One region of the Agarivorans albus genome, then DNA from elsewhere that is predicted to be linked to it. Evidence: predicted binding sites of a transcription regulator. Region 1 holds the regulator's gene; each other region holds the start of a gene.
The links. Region 1 encodes sigma-54, which starts transcription at its own class of promoters, with help from an activator protein. Its sites were predicted from a motif close to GTTGGCACGNNNNTNGNNT; they were not measured.
Positions count from the first base shown of each region.

Region 1 (5,463 bases):
TGACATGTTAATAAACATCGCACCAGCAATAATAACCCCTAAGGTCCAATCACCTTTCCATAGGGTCACTACTAAGGCAATCACAGTTGCCCAGATAATCCCGTTTAGCATGCCAATCGCAGCTTCTTTGCCTATTAACCAGCGAGAGTTACCTTCACCAATATGACCCACGGCTAAACCACGAATAACCAAAGCAAGGGTCTGATTGCCTGCGATTCCTCCCATGCTGGGTACAATCGTCATTAAAATGGCCAAGGTGGCTAACTGCTCTAGGGTAGATTCAAACATATTGCTGATGGAGGCCGCCACTAAGGCCGCGCACAGGTTTACTGCTAACCAAAAGGTGCGGCGTTGGGTACTTTTAACCACTGGGGCAAAGGTATCTTCATCATCGTCCATGCCCGCCATACCCATCATGCTGTGTTCAGCATTTTCGCGAATAATATCGACCACATCATCAATGGTGATCCGACCTAGCAGTTTACCTTGTTCATCAACTACTGGAGCCGAAATCCAGTCATGGCGTTCAAATAATGCTGCAACGTCGTTTTCATCCATAGATACATGGATGGTTTCTGCGTTTCCATCCATTACTTCTCGAACATTAACGTTGGGGCTTACCGTAAGCAGAGTAGATAAAGGAATATCGCCCAGTAGTAGGTCATCTTCGTCAACTACGTACAGGGCGTCGGTAGCCTCTGGCAGTTCGCCACGTAAACGTAAATAGCGCAATACCACATCAATACTTACGTCGGCCCGCAAGGTAATGGTATCGGTATTCATGATACTGCCAGCAGTATCTTCAGGGTAAGCTAGGGCCGCTTCTACACGGTGCCTGTCTTGACCATCCATTTGCTCAAGAACTTCTTGGTACACGCTGTCGGGCAGACTTCTTAGTACATAAGCGATGTCGTCGGTGTCCATGCCTTCAGTTGCGGCGGCCAGTGTTTCTGGTGCCATTAACTGAAGTACCCCTTCCATTACATCTTCGTTTAGCTCTTCGAGAATTTCACCATGTTGCTCGGGGTCGGTAAGTTGCCATAATACTTTACGCCCTGCTGGTGGGCTAGATTCTAGTAATAGTGCTACGTCACAGGGAGGCATTTGATGAAGCATGCGCCTAACATGCACGAACATACCACTGTCGAGGGCTTGATTTAGCTCCTGTAAGCGTTTGTGCTGATTAGGGTTTAACTCCATCTCTTCTGGCATAAGCGATCCCTATTGTTATTTTGTTATGTGCTGCTTGCTAATTGTAGCTTGGCTTTATTGCGTATAGATTTATTCTTCGTTGAAGTTAGCTTCTACTAGGGCTTGAACCGCATCTAGAGCGGCTTCTGCGTCTGCACCTTCAGATACTATGGTTAGCGTACTTCCTTGCGCGCTGGCTAGCACCAGTAAACCCATAACGCTGGCAGCAGAAGCCGTTTTCTCACCATCTATAATACTCAGCTCAGCGTCAAATTGCTGTGCCAGCTCAACCAACTTGGTGGCAGGACGTGCGTGCAGACCTAATTTGTTTTTTACTACTACTTGTCTAGTGAGCTTCAAGGCGATGTTCCAAAGTTCGGTGGCGTCGTTGCACTTTTCGATGAGCGCTAAAGAGGCTAGCAAGTCGCTCGGCCACATACACCGAGCGGTGTTGTCCGCCAGTACAGCCAATAGCAATGGTTAAATAGGCACGATTGTTAGCCTCTAAATGCGGTAACCAAGATTGCAATAACTGGCTAATCTGCTCGATATATTGGGTAACTAAAGGCTGCGCAGCCAAGTATTCTTGCACGGCTTTATCTAAGCCGGTTAGAGGACGTAGCTCCTCTTGCCAATGTGGGTTAGGTAAAAAACGCGCATCAAACATGTAGTCGGCATCGTTAGGCACACCATTTTTAAATCCAAAGGATTCGAACACCAAAATTAGCTGTTGTTGTTGGTCACCAGTAACGCGCGAGCGAATTAAGCCGCTTAGCTCGTGTACCGATAAACGGGAAGTGTCGATACGCAAATCGGCATTTCTAGAAATGGGGGCTAATAGCTCGGTTTCTGATTCAATCGCTTCTGCTAAAGATAAATTGCTTTGGCTAAGCGGGTGTACCCTGCGTGTTTCGCTGTAACGGCGGATCAGCGCTTCATCCTTCGCATCTAAAAAAATGCTTAACAGATTAATGTCTGGTCCAGCGTCTCGTATTAGCTGTCCTACCGGTGATAGCTCATCGGGAAGATTTCGAATATCAATGCTAATTGCTACTTTAGAATAGGTTTTTTTTAAGTTGTCGATAAGTGATTGCCAAAGCACAACCGGCAAATTGTCGACGCAATAGTAGCCGAGATCTTCCAATACTCTTAAGGCGACGGTTTTACCTGAACCCGAGCGCCCACTAACGATGATCAGTTCCATGATAATCCCTAAGGCTGATTAGAGTATTAGGCTACCATGATGTCGTACAATTCGTCATCACTTTGTGCACAACGAAGTTGTTTACATATTTGCTTATCGTTAAGTTTTTCAGCTACTTGAGCTAGAGTATTAAGATGTTGCTTACATTGATCTTCGGGTACTAGTAATGCAAATACCAAGTCTACCGGCTTGTTATCTATAGCATCGAAGGAAATAGGGGGATCGCAACGCAAGAAAACCGCTGTGGCTTGATGCTGGTTGTCGATACGGCCATGAGGAATAGCAATACCTTGGCCAATACCTGTGCTGCCCATTTTTTCTCGATTTAACAAGCTTTCAAAAATGCATTGGGTAGTGGTATCAAGCTGCTTGGCAGCCAGTTCGCTTACTATTTCTAGGGCGCGTTTTTTTGAAGAGCATTGAACTGCACTTTGGGTGCAGTCCAAGCTAAGTACTTTATTTAGTTGCATGGGGGTGGCTAACGTTTGTTAAGTTTTTCTTTATGTTTGATGACTTGGCGATCAAGTTTATCAATCAGGCTGTCGATGGCGGCATACATGTCAGAATGCTCAGAGGTTGCAAATACTTCGCCGCCGTTTAAATGTAATGTGGCTTCAGCAATTTGGTTCAGTTTTTCTACGTTGAGGATGACGTGAACGTTATTGATCTGATCGAATCGTCGGGTGAGTTTGGCAAACTTGGTGTGGACATATTCTTTCAAAGATTCAGTTATTTCTACGTGGTGTCCAGTAAGGTTAATTTGCATAGATATCTTCCCCTTTTAGTGGCCTTAGATAAGGCTCTTACGTTGGTTAGAAGGTGGAATTGCTAAAGACTCACGATATTTAGCAATCGTACGTCTTGCCACCTTGATCCCCTGATCTGCCAAAATATCAGCAATTTTGCTGTCGCTGAGTGGTTTACTGGTATTTTCGGCAGCTACCAGTTTCTTGATTAATGCACGAATAGCGGTTGATGAGCACTCACCTCCACCATCGGTAGCCACATGGCTAGAAAAGAAATACTTAAGCTCGAAGATGCCGCGAGGTGTATGCATGAATTTTTGGGTGGTTACCCGGGAAATGGTGGATTCGTGCATTTCTACAGCTTCTGCCACATCGTTCAGTACCATTGGCTTCATGGCTTCTTCGCCATATTCAAAAAACGCCTGTTGATGATGAACAATGCAGTTGGATACTTTTAATAGGGTTTCATTTCGGCTCTCGATACTTTTAATAAACCACTTGGCTTCTTGTAAGTGGCTACGAATAAACTGGGTATCGTTAGCGTTGGTAGAGGTTTTACTTAAAGATGCATAGTGGGAGTTAACACGCAACTTAGGCATTGCATCTGGGTTGAGCTCTACAACCCAGCGGCCTTGGCGTTTTACAACCGATACATCCGGGATAACATACTGGGCTTGGTTAGGCTCTACCGCGTTACCTGGTCGAGGTTCAAGCGTATGAATCAAACGCATGACTTCGCGTAACTGGTCTTCTTTAAGTTTGGTTTTGCGGGCTAATAGACGAAAATCGCGATTAGCTAATACATCAATGTGATTTGAAACTACATCTTTGGCTTCATTTAGCCAAGGGGTGTCTTCGGCAAAACGGCTTAATTGGATTAGTAAACACTCTTGCAGCGAGCGCGCTGCTATACCAACTGGATCGAAATGTTGGATGCGTTTAAGTACTGCTTCTACTTCATCTAGCTCTACATCTAAGTCATTGTTATCGCTTGAACGTAAGCCTTCTAGTAGCTGCTCACAGTCTTGGGTGAGGTAGCCCGATTCATCTACTGCATCAATAATGGCTAAAGCAATAGCTTGGTCTACTTCACTAAATGGAGTGAGTTGCATTTGCCACAATAAGTGGTCTTGTAAAGAGTCGACAGTTTCGCCCTGAAACAACATATCGTTGTCATCGCTCACGGCGCTGCCAGATGAGCTGGCTGGGGCAGAACTGGCGCTGTAGATATCGTCCCAAGTAGAGTCAACAGGGAGGTCGTCAGAAACAGTTTCTTGATTAATGGCATCGCCTGCTTCAATTTGACTGTTGTCTATGTCCGCAGTGGATTCGGCCTCGGTAGACTTCTCATTGGCAGATTTAGCGTCGGTTGCGTCACTATCACTGGCGTGAGACTCATCCGCCTCAAGCAGAGGGTTACTTTCCAGAGCCTCTTGAATCTCTTGCTGTAAATCCAGTGTTGAAAGCTGGAGTAAGCGAATGGCCTGTTGTAACTGGGGGGTCATGGTTAACTGCTGACCAAGACGCAACTGCAAAGATGCTTTCATTAACTACCGCTGTTCCTTCTTCTTATTGTCTTTTTTTAAACTTGCACTTTAACTATAGCTTGAATTGTTCTCCGAGATAAACTCGTTTCACATGTTCGTTTTCGAGAATTTCTTCTGGCTTTCCTGAGGCTATCAATTCGCCTTGGCTAACGATATAGGCATGCTCACAAACATCGAGAGTTTCTCGAACATTGTGGTCGGTAATTAGTACACCTAGACCGCGATCACGTAGGTGTTCAATGATCTTTTTAATATCGATAACAGAAATAGGATCTACCCCTGCGAAGGGTTCGTCAAGCAAAATAAACTTAGGTGCGGCGGCTAGCGCTCGGGCAATCTCAACCCTTCGACGCTCACCACCCGATAAGCTCATGCCTAGATTTTTGCGAATATGGCCAATGTGAAACTCTTCAAGAAGGTCGTCTAATGCACCAATTTGTTGCTCTTTATCGAGGTCTTTTCGGGTCTCTAATACGGCGAGTATGTTCTTCTCCACAGATAAGCGGCGAAAGATGGACGCTTCTTGCGGAAGGTAGCCAATGCCTTTGCGTGCGCGGGTATGCATCGCTGTACTAGAAATATCGTCATCATCGATGAGGATTCGGCCTTGGTCACGAGGCACCAAGCCCACCACCATGTAAAAAGTGGTTGTTTTGCCAGCGCCGTTTGGACCTAACAAGCCAACAATTTTACCGGTTTCTACATTTAGACTAACGTTTTTAACTACCTTACGGCCCTTGTAGGCTTTAGCTAGGTTTTCAGCAATTAGCGTACT
Region 1 is NZ_AP023032.1:646,250-651,712, forward strand. Features, by position in the region: gene mgtE (magnesium transporter) at 1-1,212, opposite strand, end outside; gene K5620_RS03100 (HPr family phosphocarrier protein) at 1,282-1,551, opposite strand; gene rapZ (RNase adapter RapZ) at 1,538-2,395, opposite strand; gene ptsN (PTS IIA-like nitrogen regulatory protein PtsN) at 2,422-2,865, opposite strand; gene hpf (ribosome hibernation promoting factor) at 2,874-3,161, opposite strand; gene K5620_RS03120 (RNA polymerase factor sigma-54) at 3,186-4,688, opposite strand; gene lptB (LPS export ABC transporter ATP-binding protein) at 4,741-5,463, opposite strand, start outside.

Region 2 (5,463 bases), 430 kb from region 1:
AAAAAACCCGCTTTAAAGCGGGTTTTTTAAGCCGTGTAACGTTTTGTTTATACGCTGTAGTACAATTCGAACTCAAGTGGGTGAGTTGTCATGTTGATGCGCTCAACGTCAGCAGATTTCAATGCGATGTAAGAATCGATGTAATCGTTGCTGAATACGCCGCCAGCAGTTAAGAATTCACGGTCAGCATCTAGGTTAGCTAGTGCATTTTCAAGTGAAGTTGCCACTTGTGGAATTTCAGCCGCTTCTTCTGCAGGTAGGTCGTATAAATCCTTGTCCATAGCGTCGCCAGGGTGGATTTTGTTTTTGATTCCGTCAAGGCCAGCCATCAACATTGCAGAGAATGCTAAGTATGGGTTGGCTGTTGGATCCGCAAAACGTACTTCAATACGACGCGCTTTAGGCGATGGTACTACTGGGATACGAATAGACGCTGAACGGTTACGCGCTGAGTAAGCTAGCATAACTGGCGCTTCGAAGCCTGGTACCAAACGCTTGTAAGAGTTAGTTGAAGCGTTAGCAAAAGCGTTAATGGCTTTAGCGTGCTTGATGATACCGCCAATGTAGAACAATGCAGTTTCAGATAGGCCGCCGTATAGGTCGCCAGCAAATAAGTTTTCGCCGTCTTTCCAAATTGATTGGTGAACGTGCATACCGCTACCGTTATCACCAACAACTGGCTTAGGCATGAAGGTTGCTGTTTTACCGTAAGCGTGAGCTACGTTATGAACAACATACTTAAGAACCTGAGTTTCATCGGCTTTTTCAACGATAGAGTTGAATTTAGTTGCGATTTCGTTCTGACCAGCTGTTGCTACTTCGTGGTGGTGAGCTTCAACAGTTTGACCCATTTCTTCAAGAACTAGACACATTGCTGAGCGAAGGTCTTGTGAAGAATCAACTGGAGCTACTGGGAAGTAACCGCCTTTAACGCCAGGACGGTGACCAGTGTTGCCGTCTTCGAAGTGCTTGTCTGAGTTCCAAGATGCTTCATCAGCATCAATTTTGTACATAGAACCTGACATGTCAGTTTTGTATTTAACATCGTCAAACAAGAAGAACTCTGGCTCAGGACCAAAGTATGCTGCATCAGCAATACCAGTAGAACGCATGTACTCTTCAGCACGCTTAGCTACAGAACGTGGGTCACGGTCGTAACCTTGCATTGTAGAAGGCTCTAGAATGTCACAACGGATGTTTAGTGTAACTTCTTCAGTGAATGGGTCTAATACAGCAGTAGCTGGATCAGGCATCAATACCATGTCTGATTCGTTAATGCCTTTCCAACCTGAGATTGAAGAGCCATCAAACATTTTACCGTCTGAGAAGAAATCTTCGTCAACTTGGTGAGATGGAATAGATACGTGTTGCTCTTTACCTTTAGTATCAGTAAAGCGTAGGTCAACAAATTTAACTTCTTGCTCTTTAAGCAAAGCTAAAACTTCTGCAGACATGTTTTTAACCTCCAGTGTCATCAAAATTGATGGTTCAATCGATTTAATAGTTATTTATACGAATAATCGTGGTTGTGTTGCATCAAGCTAAAACTATGCCAACACATAAGGTGCTGATTTTAATGGCTAAAAATTGATTAGGCATCAATTTAGTGCAGAGCTTTGCACTTTGTTGGTGCTATTCTTGTCCATTTTGGTGCAGTGAGTTTTTGGCCTTAGCTATCATACCCTAATTGGGTAGCGGAAAAACCGTGATCAACTTAAAACTATGAGAATTTGCCGTTTATATGTACAATGGCGCACTTTTTACTTTTACCTCACAATAAAAAGGGCTGAAAGCCGTGCTAGATAAGTTAAGAAACATCGCCATTATTGCTCACGTAGACCACGGGAAAACTACCCTGGTAGACAAATTACTGCAGCAATCTGGAACCCTACAAACGCGTGGTGATGCTGAAGAGCGGGTAATGGACTCAAACGATCTTGAAAAAGAACGTGGTATTACCATTTTGGCAAAAAACACGGCGATTGAGTGGAACGATTACCACATCAACATCGTAGATACCCCTGGACACGCCGACTTCGGTGGTGAGGTAGAACGTGTTTTATCTATGGTTGACTCTGTATTGTTGTTGGTAGATGCCCAAGAAGGCCCAATGCCGCAAACCCGTTTTGTTACTCAGAAAGCCTTCGCTCAAGGTTTAAAACCTATTCTGGTAATCAACAAAATCGATAAGCCAGGTGCTCGTCCTGATTGGGTAATGGACCAAGTATTTGATTTGTTCGATAACTTAGGTGCTACCGATGACCAGTTAGATTTCCAAGTGGTTTACGCATCAGCGTTAAACGGCTGGGCTAGCTCAGAAGAAGGCGTAGAAACTGATAACATGGAACCGTTGTTCCAAGCTATCGTTGATAACGTTGCTCCACCTGAAGCGAAAGAAGGCGAAGGTTTGCAAATGCAAATCTCTCAGCTTGATTACAACTCTTATGTTGGTGTTATTGGTGTTGGACGTGTATCACGCGGCAGTGTTAAACCAAACCAACAAATCACTGTTGTGGGTGCCGATGGTAAAACCCGTAACGGGAAAGTGGGTCAAGTATTAGGTTACTTAGGCCTAGATCGCCATGAAGTAACCGAAGCTAACGCCGGTGACATCATCGCTATTACTGGTTTAGGCGAGTTAAAAATCTCTGACACCATTTGTGATCAAACCAATGTAGAAGCATTGCCTGCCTTGTCAGTGGATGAGCCTACCGTAACCATGACTTTCCAAGTAAACACTTCTCCGTTTGCTGGTAAAGAAGGTAAGTACGTTACCTCTCGAAACATTCTTGAGCGTTTACAACAAGAGTTAGTGCATAACGTTGCGCTACGTGTTGAAGAGACTGATGATCCAGATAAGTTCCGTGTTTCTGGTCGTGGTGAGCTACACCTAGGTATTTTGATTGAAAACATGCGTCGCGAAGGCTTCGAGCTAGCGGTATCACGCCCAGAAGTAATTCTGCGCACTGTAGATGGGCAGTTAGAAGAACCTTATGAAGTAGTGACTATTGATGTTGAAGAAGAGCATCAAGGTAGCATTATGGAGCAGCTTGGTTTGCGTAAAGGCGAGCTAACTGACATGGCGCCAGATGGCAAAGGCCGTATTCGTATGGACTTTATGATCCCATCACGTGGTTTGATTGGTTTCCAAACCGAGTTTATGACCTTAACCTCAGGTTCTGGTCTGCTTTACCATACGTTCGATCATTACGGTCCACACAAAGGTGGAGTAATTGGTCAGCGTCAAAATGGTGTGCTTATTTCTAATGCAACCGGTAAAGCCTTAACGTACGCCTTGTTTAACCTTCAAGAGCGTGGCCGTTTGTTTACTCAGCATGCTGATGAAGTTTATGAAGGTCAGGTTGTGGGTATTCACGCTCGTGACAACGACTTAACAGTAAACTGTTTGAAAGGTAAGCAGCTAACTAACGTTCGTGCATCTGGTACCGATGAAGCGCAAGTACTTACGCCGCCAATCGTAATGACCCTTGAGCAAGCGCTTGAGTTTATTGATGACGATGAGTTGGTAGAAGTAACACCAGAGAACATCCGTATTCGTAAACGCCACTTAACTGAGAATGAGCGTAAACGTGCATCTCGCCCGCCTAAAGCTTAAGGTGAACTAAGATTTATAAAGGCAGCCTAGGCTGCCTTTTTTATTGCATGTTTATACCTGAAGTAACTATCTATTCTGGCTCACAGCATCTAACTGATTAGTGCTCGCTAATAGTGCAGGGCTGGGGTTGACCGTTTGTTTTATTAGTTCAAACAAGGGTTGATATAACAGCGGTAAGTGTTCTTGGAAACGTTCGACCGTAATATGGTAAGCCGCGCGGATGCCATGATAATCGATATTTGGCCCAATTCTGGTCATTTTAATGCCGAACATAGAAAGGCTGCGAGCAAGTTTGGGCTCAACCATTACGTACGCATGTTTTATTCCGCACTGCTCGGCAACAATTGATGCCGCTAAATACAAGCTCATAGTGATATAGGGAAAAGTTCGCAGTTCCTTTTGGCTAAATACGCTTAAACCCGCTCCAGCTGGTGCAGCGCCATTTTTGAGATCGATTTTTCGGCGACGAAACTGGGTGTCTAGGGCCACCCGCGATACTTCACAAATGCTCTCTTTAGCAAAGTTATCGGGGTGTAGCTCTTGATGACTAATCACTGATTGGCCAGTGTCTAGCAAAGGTATGCTTTGCTGCTTGCTGGGGCTAACCATTCTTAGGCATCCTGCATCTAAGCCGGAGTTAAGGTGCTGAACTCGGCAGTAATGGGAATAACTATCGTAAACATCGCGCTCCATTTGCTGGTTATTACTTGGCTCAAACTGAAACTCTTCGCAGTAAACGCGATGCCGTAATTGATAGATTTTGGTTACCTCTTCCTGATTGCTCGCAATACTGGCTTGAAAGTAACGTTGGTAACGTTGCGCGAGTTCGTCCGCTTGATGCTGTATAGCTAGTTGCTTTACTGACGATGCTGATAATTGCAATTTTCTAGGAGCAATTGCACTGGGTTGTTGATAACTCACAAGTAAACCTAATTAGTCCCTTAAATGTCTAGCAAGGCTAGTCATTCACCATAGTTACATTATTATCAATTAGAGTGGTTTTTATGAATTTAGTCACTTTTTATGGATGGTTATTGTCTACAAATGTGTCCTAGCGCATATTTGGTGTTATGAAAGCCTTATTCATTTTATTGGCATATTGTAGTGCGATTAGCCTTGCTGGGAACTGTGTAACACTTTTAGCTATTCGAGAGGGTTTGGAATAGTGGGGGCGGAAACGAATGCTGGTGCATATTTATGCGTTTTTGAGTTGGTCCGACTAGAGCTTTTGATTGCAGGTTTCTATAACAATGGGCTGAATATATGGATGATATTCTCTAATAGCCGACGGTAAATTGGCCGTTTTCGCCAAGCGAGTGCATTAATACGTGTACTTTGTTGAAGATAATGCTGCATGATGCGATCTAGATCTTCAGCATAGGATTTGTCATCGATAATCGACGTCACCTCAAAGTTTAGCCACAAACTTCGCATGTCTAAGTTTACCGTCCCCACTAGAGCAACTTGTTGGTCTATTAACAGGCTTTTTGTGTGCAACAAGCCACCGTTAAATTTGTAGATGTTTACCCCGGCATTTAGTAGCTGCTGGTAGAAAGAGTGGCTTGCGTAGCGGACCAAAAATGAATCGTTCCTAGCGGGTAGGATCAGGTTAACTTCAACGCCTCTGCTAGCCGCGGTAACCAGCGCCATTTGTAAACTTTCGTCAGGCACAAAGTAAGGGCTGGTGAGCACTATTTGTTTTTTAGCGAGGTATAGCGAGGTAAGTAGCAGCTGAATAATGTGATCGCCAAAAATACCCGGCCCTGATGGCATTATTTGCATGCGTTGTTGGCCTACCGAAGCCGTAGTAGAAAGCAAATCAAGCTGTTCGATAAGTGCTTCGCCGG
Region 2 is NZ_AP023032.1:219,092-224,554, forward strand. Features, by position in the region: gene glnA (glutamate--ammonia ligase) at 48-1,454, opposite strand; gene typA (translational GTPase TypA) at 1,796-3,616, shown strand; gene K5620_RS01065 (PEP-CTERM/exosortase system-associated acyltransferase) at 3,683-4,537, opposite strand; gene cls (cardiolipin synthase) at 4,859-5,463, opposite strand, start outside.
Region 2: glnA (glutamate--ammonia ligase) is a predicted target of sigma-54. The motif match lies at 1,539-1,557, and genes of this name have one in related genera.

Region 3 (5,463 bases), 1.4 Mb from region 1:
TAGTTGGTGTGTTGTAGGTTTCTTCAAAAATCACACCGAACTGAAGTACAGGTGCTGGAGCTAATGGGAAAGCAACAGGTGCTGTAGGTGCAAGGAACAAACCATCAAACAATGTAGCTGCTACTAGAGTATCACCAGTTACACCCCAGTTTTCGTGTACAAGGCCAGTACCTTCTGAAAATGCTAGAGCACCAACACCATCTACAACACTGGTAGTCACAGTACCTGATTTAGAATCTTCAATATTCAAAGCACTTTTCTTAAGATCTGGGTTTTCAGCAGCGTACGGGTCACCCCAAGCAAGAGACTTAGGAAGCTCGCCACCAAAAAGTGGGTCAAAATCATCTAAAGTTTCGCCAGTTGCATCAATACCCGTTGGGTCAATTGAACCAGCATCAGAAGTCCACTGATCGAAACCAGCTTCGTTTAGGTAATCCCAGTCAGTGATAAGAGCAGCGTTAGCAGAGATGCTTGCAAAACCTAAGCTAGCCGCCAAGCATGTAAGTTTTAATTTGTTCATGTCACCCATCCATTTGGTCAGTACGATTCGAAATACAAGTCATACAAAGCAATCTAGGTGCCAACTTTAAAAAACCTTTAAAAGCAGTAGCTTAAGAAATAACCAAATCATTGAAGTAAATAGGATGTAAAAATTACTGACACAAAAACCCATTATGTTTACCACCGTAAAAGATCCTTAAGATCCTTAAGATCCTTAAGATCCTTGTTCTAAAGCTTAATGTATGAAGATTACCCTTACTAAATCCAATTAACGATTTACCTTGGACCAACAAACAACATTCTGCTGTTAAGTTGCTAAGCACTATAAAGGTAGATGAGAAAGCAGAACCTTCGAACAAGACAGTTACGATTGAGAATTTGAGCTTTGGAAGTGAGAGTTTCTTGAAGGAAATAAAAAATTACTGCTGCGAAAGCGCAGCAGTAATTATATAAGAGCAGCTAATTAAGCGCGGCGACGAACAGAAGCCAAACCTAGCAAACCTAAGCCAAAGATAGCTAAAGTACCTGGCTCAGTTACTTGAGCAGCAGAAATAGCGAAAGCTGCCTTTAATTCGTTCTTCTGGTTTTCTTCAGTTAAGAAACCAATACATGTAGAGTCAGGACCACAATCTAGATTATCTAATACAGTTAAGCCTTGAAGACGAGTAGTTAAGGTATACACGTAATCGTCAAAACCAGGAATTGGTAGAATGAAGCTGTTTTGAAGGTAGATATCGTCACCAACTTCAGTAAACGTAACTCCGTCATCTAGTACCAATGTGAATAAGTCAGCACAACCAGCTTCATTAATGCCAGCTTCACCTACTTTAGTATCACCGTATTTACAGGTGTCATTAGTAGGAGTGTTGTACGTTTCTTCAAACAATACATCAAACTCAAGAACCGGCGCAGGAAGTGCAGGGCCAACAAAAGGAGCTAGAGGTTGCAGAAACAAGCCATCAAACAAAACTGCTGAAGACAAAGTATTGCCAGTTACACCCCAGTTTTCATGGGTAAGGCCTGTACCTGTTACGAAATCCAATGCACCAACACCGTCAACTACACTTGTACTTACTTGACCAGACTGAGCGTCGTCAATCTCAAGTGAACTTTTGATAAGTTGAGGATTTACAGCGCCGTATGGTGTACCCCATGCAAGGCTTTTAGGTAACTCACCACCAAAAAGAGGATCAAACTCATCGGCTGTTGCGCCGCCGGTATCAATACCTAGTTGGCCAGCGTTTGAACTCCACTCTTTAAAACCCGCATCATTCGAGTAATTCCATTCAGTGATTAGTTCAGCGTTAGCAGAAATACTTGCAAATCCTAGGCCTGCAGCCAAGCAAGTAAGTTTCAATTTGTTCATTTCACCCATCCAATTTGGTAATAGCGTTTAGATATAAAGACCGTGCATAAAGCAAAACTCGGGCCAAATATAATTAATCAATATTAACAAATAGTTATACTCTAAAAACAAATAAATCAATTATGATGTGTAAAACTTACTGACATAAAAAACGCTCAGCTTTCTTCTTTTAAAACTATCTTTTTGGCTATCTTAAATACCATTCGCTGCAAGGGATTACGATTACCCATTGGTCGCCACGTTTTCTTAAATCGATTTCGATAAGCATCAAAATGTAAACCGTAAGGTGCGGTAATTAGATCTCCACGATTAAGTAGGATTTTTAAAACATACGTACCCGCTATACCACCACACATCTTCACCGCCATAGGCATCGATGGTCCTTTTTTAGCGTGAAAATCTGCTCGACTAGGGTCAACTAGATAAGGGCGCTGCAACATTGCGGGGGATAAACCAATTAAGAACTTAATATATTGCTCGTTTTCACTAGTGGCATCTTCAAATCGAAAATACTCTTCGTAATTCATACTGCCAGGCATAAAACACAAAAATGCACAGCCCATACCTAACGGGGCAGCAGTAACTAAGGGGATCTTTTTCTCTAAACACTTTTGAAAGACCAACTTTCGCGCAGCCAAGGCAAAAAAGTCTAGGCTATCTACATATACGTCCACACCTTCAAGGAACTCATCAACATTGTGCTCAAAAATACCTTCAGGGAAGGACTTCACCTCCGCTTCAGGGTTTATATCTAAGCAGATGTTTTCCATTACTTTTACTTTGTCTTGGCCAACGGTAGACATAAACGCGCCAGCTTGACGATTAAAGTTGTGAACTTCATATTCATCAAAATCAGAAATGTGAAACTTGCCAACCCCCAAGCGCGCCAAGGTAACAATGTGCTCACTGCCAACGCCCCCGGCCCCCGCCATTGCAACACGCTTTCCACGTAACACCTGTTGCTCTGCTTCCGTTACCCAACCGATATTCCGAGAAAACGCATCTTCGTAATTAAAACTCATAACTAGTTAGCCTTATAAGATTGACGACATCCATTCGCCTGCATATAACCACGAACAACATAGCAACTTGCTCTAATGCATAGTAAAAATTAAGATTAAAAGGTCATTCAAGGAAGAATATAGTATGAAACTCGCCTTCATCGTAATCCTAGCCTCTTTTTCATCTCTGTTTAGTGTAGAAGCTTCCAGCGCACTTGCAGACACTATAGAAAAAATCAAACCGTCTGTTGTAGGAATTGGCACCTACAATAAACTAAATTCTCCTAGAGCCAGCTTGCGCGGTACCGGATTTGTTGTTGGCTCTCACCTTATCGCCACCAATGCACATGTGATCCCAAAAAGCCTAAACCAACAACAAAACGAAAAGTTAGTTGTATTTGTTGGCCAAGGTCGCTCGCCAGAACTACGTATTGCCAGCGTAGTTGCTAGCATTGAACAACACGATTTAGCCATACTAAAAATTGAAGGCAAAGCCCTAAAACCGCTAATGCTTTCAAACCAGAAAGTTCACGAAGGAGAACTATATGCCTTCACGGGCTTCCCAATAGGTGCTGTATTAGGCCTATATCCAGTTACGCACCGCGGGATTATCTCAAGTATTACACCCGTGGTTATACCGGCGAGAAATGCCAGCGAACTAAACCTTGCTCAATTAAAACGTCTCAAATCACCCTATAATATTTATCAACTTGATGCCACTGCCTATCCTGGTAATAGTGGCAGCCCCCTCTATCACCCAGAAACAGGCGAAGTTATCGCTATCATCAATAAAGTTTTTGTCAAAACGACCAAAGAAGCCGTGTTGGCTGACCCAAGCGCGATCAGTTATGCCATTCCGGTAATTCATCTAAAGCAACTTCTCAGCAGCCTGAAGTAGTGTTTTGAAAACTTACGGATACAAAAAAGCCCTTATAAGTAAGGGCTTAATTAGTATTCGTACACTTCTAAGAAATCCTGTTTTTAGAACGGGATATCATCATCAAAGTCCATAGGAGGCTCATTAAACTGCTGAGTTGCCTGCTGTGGAGCTTGTTGAGGTGCCGGAGCTGGTTTAGGCTGTTGCTGATAACCACCTTGCTGAGGCGCTTGCTGCTGCGGAGCTTGTTGCTGGAAACCACCTTGCTGAGCAGGGGCTGCTTGAGGCGCAGCTTGTTGCTGTTGGCCGCCCCAGTTACCTTGTTGCTGCGGGGCACCACCACCCATGTTTTGCCCTTGCCCACCACCTTGACGTCCACCTAGCATTTGCATCACGCCATTAAAGCCCTGCACAACCACTTCGGTAGAGTAGCGATCTTGGCCACTTTGGTCTTGCCACTTACGTGTTTGTAATTGACCTTCAATGTATACTTGCGAACCTTTTTTAAGGTACTCGCCTGCAACTTCGGCTAACTTGCCAAACAACACTACACGGTGCCATTCAGTACGCTCTTTTTGTTCACCACTTTGCTTGTCTCTCCAGCTTTCTGAAGTTGCAATAGTAATATTGGCGACGGCCCCTCCGTTTGGCATAAAACGAACTTCAGGATCTTGTCCTAAGTTACCAACCAAAATTACTTTATTAATGCCCCGAGTGGCCATGTATATCGCTCCTATGTTCTATCTGTTGTGGCGAGGAAGACCCGCTATCATACTAGGCTGCACGCACCAAATCCAATGCTCTAGCCAATTCAAATTCTTTTGTTTTAACTTTAAGGTAAACAGTATTGTCACTTGCAATAACAACTGCTTCTACAACCCCAGGTAAAACCTGCAGTTTTTCTAAAATGCTAGCAGGTTGATCGGGAGATGATATCGTTAATGAATAACTTTTTATGCCACTTTGCGCACGCAATCCTAAACTCACAACGATCCAAATAATCAATAGAGCAATAGCAAACCAACTTACTAAATTTGCCCCGCCAGCCGTGTACAAAACGCCAGCACTAGAGCCACCTATAAATGCCCCCAAAAACTGACTAGTAGAAAATACACCAAGTGCAGCGCCTTTGTTGCCCGGAGGGCACAAATTAGAAATTAGCGCTGGTAAACTGGCTTCCAAATAATTAAAGCCAACAAAAAACACTGCCAAAATTACTCCCAACACCCAAACCGAGGAACCGTTAATCAATAACAAAGCGTTGGCAAATAACAACAAACTAATAGCAAATATGAAGAAAGCACGCTGCTGATTACGCTTCGCTGCAATGATCAACAAGGGCACCATCAATACAAAAGAAATAAGAACAGCTGGCAAATACACTTGCCAATGATTTTCGGCATTTAGGCCTGCGTCAAGCAAACGAAACGGCATTACAACAAACAAAGCGGTAAGCACTAAGTGTAAGGTAAACACCCCCCAATCTAAGCGCAGCAACTGAGGATGTTTAAGTAACTCAAGCATCTGTTTAGAGTTAGCACTTACTTCACCACTAGGTGCTTTAGAATCAGCACTTGGTACAGCAAATTGCACCACAAACATTGCGAACAGGGATAATACAGCAATCAACCAAAACAGACCCGACAAGCCAAGATAAGCAGAGAGAATGGGCCCTAAAACCAGTGAGGCAGCAAACGATAAACCAATGCTAACACCAA
Region 3 is NZ_AP023032.1:4,082,243-4,087,705, forward strand. Features, by position in the region: gene K5620_RS18480 (THxN family PEP-CTERM protein) at 1-520, opposite strand, end outside; gene K5620_RS18485 (THxN family PEP-CTERM protein) at 965-1,867, opposite strand; gene K5620_RS18490 (ThiF family adenylyltransferase) at 2,023-2,889, opposite strand; gene K5620_RS18495 (S1 family peptidase) at 3,014-3,766, shown strand; gene K5620_RS18500 (single-stranded DNA-binding protein) at 3,850-4,467, opposite strand; gene K5620_RS18505 (MFS transporter) at 4,520-5,463, opposite strand, start outside.
Region 3: K5620_RS18485 (THxN family PEP-CTERM protein) is a predicted target of sigma-54. The motif match lies at 1,917-1,935, and genes of this name have one in related genera.

Region 4 (5,463 bases), 650 kb from region 1:
TAGCACACGTATTAGCGGAGCATAGCAACGAGCGCTTATCACAAAATCAAATTGCTGGAATAGGCACCGCAGTAGCGGCAGTGGCGATTGGCGTAAGTGACGATGTAAAACATAAGGGAGCCGCTATGGCTGCACTTGGTTTAGGAGTGCAATACGGCGTGCTATTACCTTATGGTCGTACCCAAGAAAGCGAAGCAGATTTAATGGGCTTAGACTTAATGGCCAGTGCCGGCTTTAATCCTCGTGCAAGTGTTGCTCTTTGGCAAAATATGGCTAAAGCGGGTGGTGGTTCAGTACCTGAGTTTTTGTCAACTCACCCTTCAAATCAAACGCGTATCTCTGATTTAGAAGAGCGGATGCCACGTGCCATTCAACTAGAAAAGCAAGCCATTGCCCAGGGTAAATCACCGCAGTGTATTCGACCCGCAAGTTTTGATGCTAAAGAGACCTCTAAACAGTCCGATGTCGATAAAACTAGCTAGCCTAAGTGATGCCGAAGACATCTGCCGGGTTCAGCGACGAAGCTGGCAGCATGTCTACTCTCAGCAACTCATTTCCGATATGTTCCAAGCCCTACCATTTGAACTGCATCAGCAACTGTGGTTGCAACGTCTTAGCAGTGAAGAAAACCAAATTTGGGTATTAAACACGACTGGCATACAGGGTTTTTTAATGCTTGAAGAGCAAACGCCAGAGGTTGAATTGGCAGCACTGTATTTACAACCAGATGTCATTGGCCAAGGCTGGGGCAGAGCTCTATTGGAACAAGCTTGTCAGAGCACTGCGCAGAAGGATGTGTACTGCTGGGTGATGCAAGATAACCCGCGTGCAGAGGGCTTTTATCGCCATATGGGCTTTAAATTTACTGGTGAGCAACGCCAAGTAGAATTTGCCAGCAGTTACTTTGTTCAAAAAAAGGCGCATTTAGCCGCAGACCAACGGTTTTTCTAGTCACTTTGTGGTAATCTTTTGGCTCTTTTTAACGATCAGAATTAAGAGTTCAAATGAGCGATAAATATCAAGGCGCAGCAGCGCAAGCAAGTTACGGCTACGGCCTTCAAATTGGTGAGCAAATTGAGCGTGCAGCATTCGACGGCTTAGAAGTGAATGCAATGCTTGACGGTATTCGTGACGTAATGCAAGGCGCGCAACCACAGCTTGATGAAGCAGTTATTAGTGCGGCTTTCCAAGAAATTACTAAAGAAATTGAAGCAAAAAAAGCTGAGCAACATAAAGAAGCTATGGCTGAAGGCGAAAACTTCTTAGCTGATAACGGCAAACGCCCAGAAATCAATAAAACTGAATCTGGTCTTCAATACGAAGTATTAGTTGAAGGTGAAGGCGAATCACCAAGTGCTAGCAGCAAAGTACAAGTTCACTATGAAGGTACTTTAATTTCTGGTGAAGTATTCGACAGCTCTGTACAGCGCGGTCAACCTGCAGAATTCCCAGTAAATGGTGTAATTAAAGGTTGGACTGAAGCGCTACAACGCATGAAAGTGGGCGACAAATGGAAGCTATACATTCCTCAAGAGCTTGCTTATGGCTCTCAAGGTGCGGGTGCAGCAATTCCACCTTTTGCTGCCCTAGTATTTGAAGTTGAGTTACTAGCTATTCTTGGTTAATAGAAAACTCAATTAAAAGAAGCCGGCTTTAAGCCGGTTTTTTTATGCGCCAATATTGTGCGTGCCTGTTCTAAGTTAGTGAATTTTATGAAAAAACACGAATACTCCTTTAGGGGTAATAGTGTTTGTAAGTTAATGATTTTTGGTGTTAAAAAAATGTGATCTAGATCTTGGCACATCCTTAGCTACTCCCTAAGTGTTATCACAAATTAGTTACTTCCAAATGGGTATTAGGAGCAGGGAATGCAGAAATCAGCACCATTAAGCTTACAAAAAATCATTAAGACGACCATCGCCGCTGCAGTGGTATCAGCCAGTTTTATTGGCTTTAGTCACGCAGAAGTGGGAGAGCCAGAGAAGGAAGATCTTAAGTTTGGTTTTATTAAACTTACCGACATGGCTCCACTTGCAGTGGCGTATGAAAAAGGCTACTTCGAAGACGAAGGATTGTATGTTCAGTTAGAAGCACAAGCTAACTGGAAAGTATTATTGGACCGCGTTATTACTGGTGAGCTAGATGGCGCTCACATGTTGGCTGGCCAACCTCTAGGGGCAACCATTGGCTTTGGTACTAAGGCCGACATTATCACGGCGTTTAGCATGGACTTAAACGGTAACGCTATTACCGTATCAAACGATATTTGGGCACAGATGAAACCGCACGTGCCACATAAAGATGGCAAACCTGTTCACCCAATTAAAGCCGATGCGCTTAAGCCGGTAGTTGATAGTTACATCGACCAAGGTAAGCCATTTAACATGGGCATGGTGTTCCCGGTGTCTACGCATAACTACGAGTTACGTTACTGGTTAGCTGCTGGCGGTATTCACCCTGGTTACTACGCGCCGCACAAAGGCGATACCTCAGGCAAAATTGATGCTGATGCGCTGTTGTCTGTAACGCCACCTCCGCAAATGCCATCAACCATGGAAGCAGGCACTATCTACGGTTACTGTGTGGGTGAACCTTGGAACCAACAAGCCGTATTTAAGGGCATTGGTGTTCCAGTTGTTACCGACTATGAGATTTGGAAAAACAACCCAGAGAAAGTATTTGGTGTAAGTAAAGGTTGGGCTGATGAATACCCAAATACTCACATTCGCGTAGTGAAAGCGATGATTCGTGCAGCCAAGTGGTTGGATGAAGAGAACAACAAAAACCGTCCAGAAGCCGTTAAGATTCTTTCTAAAAGCCAATATGTTGGTGCCGATTACGACGTAATTGCCAACAGTATGACGGGTACCTTTGAATACGAAAAAGGCGATAAGCGCGAAGTGCCAGACTTTAACGTATTCTTCCGTTACAACGCGACTTACCCTTACTACAGCGATGCAATTTGGTACCTAACGCAGATGCGTCGTTGGGGACAGATTTCTGACAACAAACCAGACTCTTGGTACATGGATATCGCTAAGAAAGTATATCGCCCAGACATTTACGCAATTGCCGCTAAAGAGTTAATTGCTGATGGTGTGATTGATGCTAGCGAGTTTCCTGATTTTGCTACCGAGAGTGGCTTTAAACCGCCACAAAAACACTTCATTGATAACATTGTTTACGATGGTTCAAAACCCAATGCGTATCTTGATAAGTTTTCGATTGGCCTGAAAAAAGACGACAAGATCTAAGCCGAATCGTTATTGAGAGCGGCCGGGCTTAAGGGCCCGGCATCGAGATTTGCAAAAGGAGTTGTAGAGATGAAAGACAAGTTAATTCACTCTTTAGAAACTGTAGGATTAAGCCCTATGGTACCAGTGGTTCGCTTGGCCAGCGGTGAAAACCCAAAGCAGCAATGCACCGAAATATTTGAACGAATAGGGCTGCCGATTTTGGCCATTGCTTTGTTCTTATTGTTGTGGAGTGTATCGGCGGCAAAAGTACAAACTAGCCTAGGTACCTTGCCTGGCCCAGCTCAAGTTTGGGAGCAATATCAAGGCTTAGTGGTTGAGCATAAAGAGGAGCGCGCGAAAGAAGAGGCCTTCTATGAACGCCAAGAGGCTCGCAATGCAAAGAAACTGGCTAAAAATCCTGATGCAAAAGTAAAAATACGACCTTACACCGGTAAAGAAACCTTCTTTGACCAGATACTAACCAGTTTATATACGGTGTTTACCGGCTTTATACTTGCCAGTTTAATTGCTATCCCAATTGGGGTTGCCTGTGGCTTGAATAAAAAACTCTATGGCGCGGTTAGCCCGATTATCCAGATTCTCAAACCGGTTTCGCCGTTAGCATGGTTACCAATAGTTACCATGGTGGTGAGTGCGGTTTATGTAAGCAGTGACCCAATGTTTTCTAAGTCATTCGTGACTTCGGCCATTACAGTAACCTTATGTTCGCTATGGCCAACACTAATTAACACCGCGACTGGCGTTGCATCTATTGATAAAGACTGGTTAAACGTTGGACGAGTGATTCAGTTACATTGGTCTAAGCAAGTGACCAAAATCGCCATTCCAGCTTCTCTGCCAATGATATTCACCGGCTTACGTATTTCACTAGGTATCGGCTGGATGGTGCTTATTGCAGCAGAAATGCTCGCGCAAAACCCTGGTCTAGGTAAATTTGTGTGGGATGAATTCCAAAACGGTAGCTCTAACTCACTGGGCCGTATCATGGTGGCAGTAGTAGTGATTGGTTTAATTGGTTATGTACTTGACTGGTTAATGGTAAGCCTACAAAAAATCATTTCTCATTCAAGCCCAGAAAGTGCTCGATAGGATAAGGAAAACATTATGTCTCAGTATTTAGAAATCGATCACGTTAGCATTGATTTTCCAACTAAAAATGGTCCTTTCCGAGCGTTAAATGGGGTGGACTTAAAAATTGCAAAGGGTGAGTTTGTATCCTTAATTGGCCACTCAGGTTGTGGTAAATCTACGGTGTTAAACATTGTTGCGGGTCTATATAACGCAACAGAAGGTGGTGTGGTATTAGAAGGTAAAGAGGTTTACCAACCGGGTCCGGACCGCGCTGTAGTGTTTCAGAACCACTCGTTGCTGCCTTGGCTTACTGCTTACCAAAATGTTGAGTTAGCAGTAAAAGAAGTGTTTAAGGGGCAAAAATCTAAGGCTGAAATGAAAGACTGGATTGAGCACAACCTAGAGCTTGTTCATATGAGCCACGCCTTGCATAAACGCCCTGATGAGATTTCGGGTGGTATGAAGCAGCGTGTTGGTATTGCTCGCGCATTAGCCATGCAACCAAAAGTACTGTTAATGGATGAACCGTTTGGCGCGCTAGATGCACTAACTCGTGCTCATTTGCAGGATTCTTTAATGGAAATCCAACAAGAGTTAAACAACACGGTAATCATGATTACTCACGATGTAGATGAAGCGGTATTGTTGTCTGATAAAATTGTGATGATGACTAACGGGCCAGCGGCAACCATTGGCGAAGTGCTTGATGTTAAACTTGAGCGACCTCGTGATCGAGTTGCTCTCGCTGATGACCAAGAGTACAACCATTATCGCTCGCAAGTGCTTAAGTTTCTTTATGAGCGTCAACGTAACCCGGCACAAGCTACAGAGAAAGCTAAACCGAAATTGGTTAAATCAGGTGAAGCCGCGTAATTATTACTGTTTAAACCGCTGTTACTCAGTTTTTTCCTAACAAGAAAGGCCACTACTTAAAGATAGTGGCCTTTTTAGTGCGCATGCTTCTCAATAGAACAAATAGGTTTTTAAGCACTTGAGGTTCATATTTAGGCTAAACCTCGTTTTATATAGCTTGCTTTGTTATAGTCGAGCCACAAATTAAGACGGGTGTGGCCGGTTTCAAAGGAGAATAAACATGTCGCAAGTTAGAGTGGCAATTGTTGGTTGTAACGGAAGA
Region 4 is NZ_AP023032.1:1,298,800-1,304,262, forward strand. Features, by position in the region: gene K5620_RS05975 (M48 family metallopeptidase) at 1-482, shown strand, start outside; gene K5620_RS05980 (GNAT family N-acetyltransferase) at 463-951, shown strand; gene bamJ (BamJ family beta-barrel-assembly machinery protein) at 1,005-1,625, shown strand; gene K5620_RS05990 (CmpA/NrtA family ABC transporter substrate-binding protein) at 1,869-3,254, shown strand; gene K5620_RS05995 (ABC transporter permease) at 3,324-4,346, shown strand; gene K5620_RS06000 (ABC transporter ATP-binding protein) at 4,362-5,201, shown strand; gene dapB (4-hydroxy-tetrahydrodipicolinate reductase) at 5,422-5,463, shown strand, end outside.
Region 4: K5620_RS05990 (CmpA/NrtA family ABC transporter substrate-binding protein) is a predicted target of sigma-54. The motif match lies at 1,795-1,813, and genes of this name have one in related genera.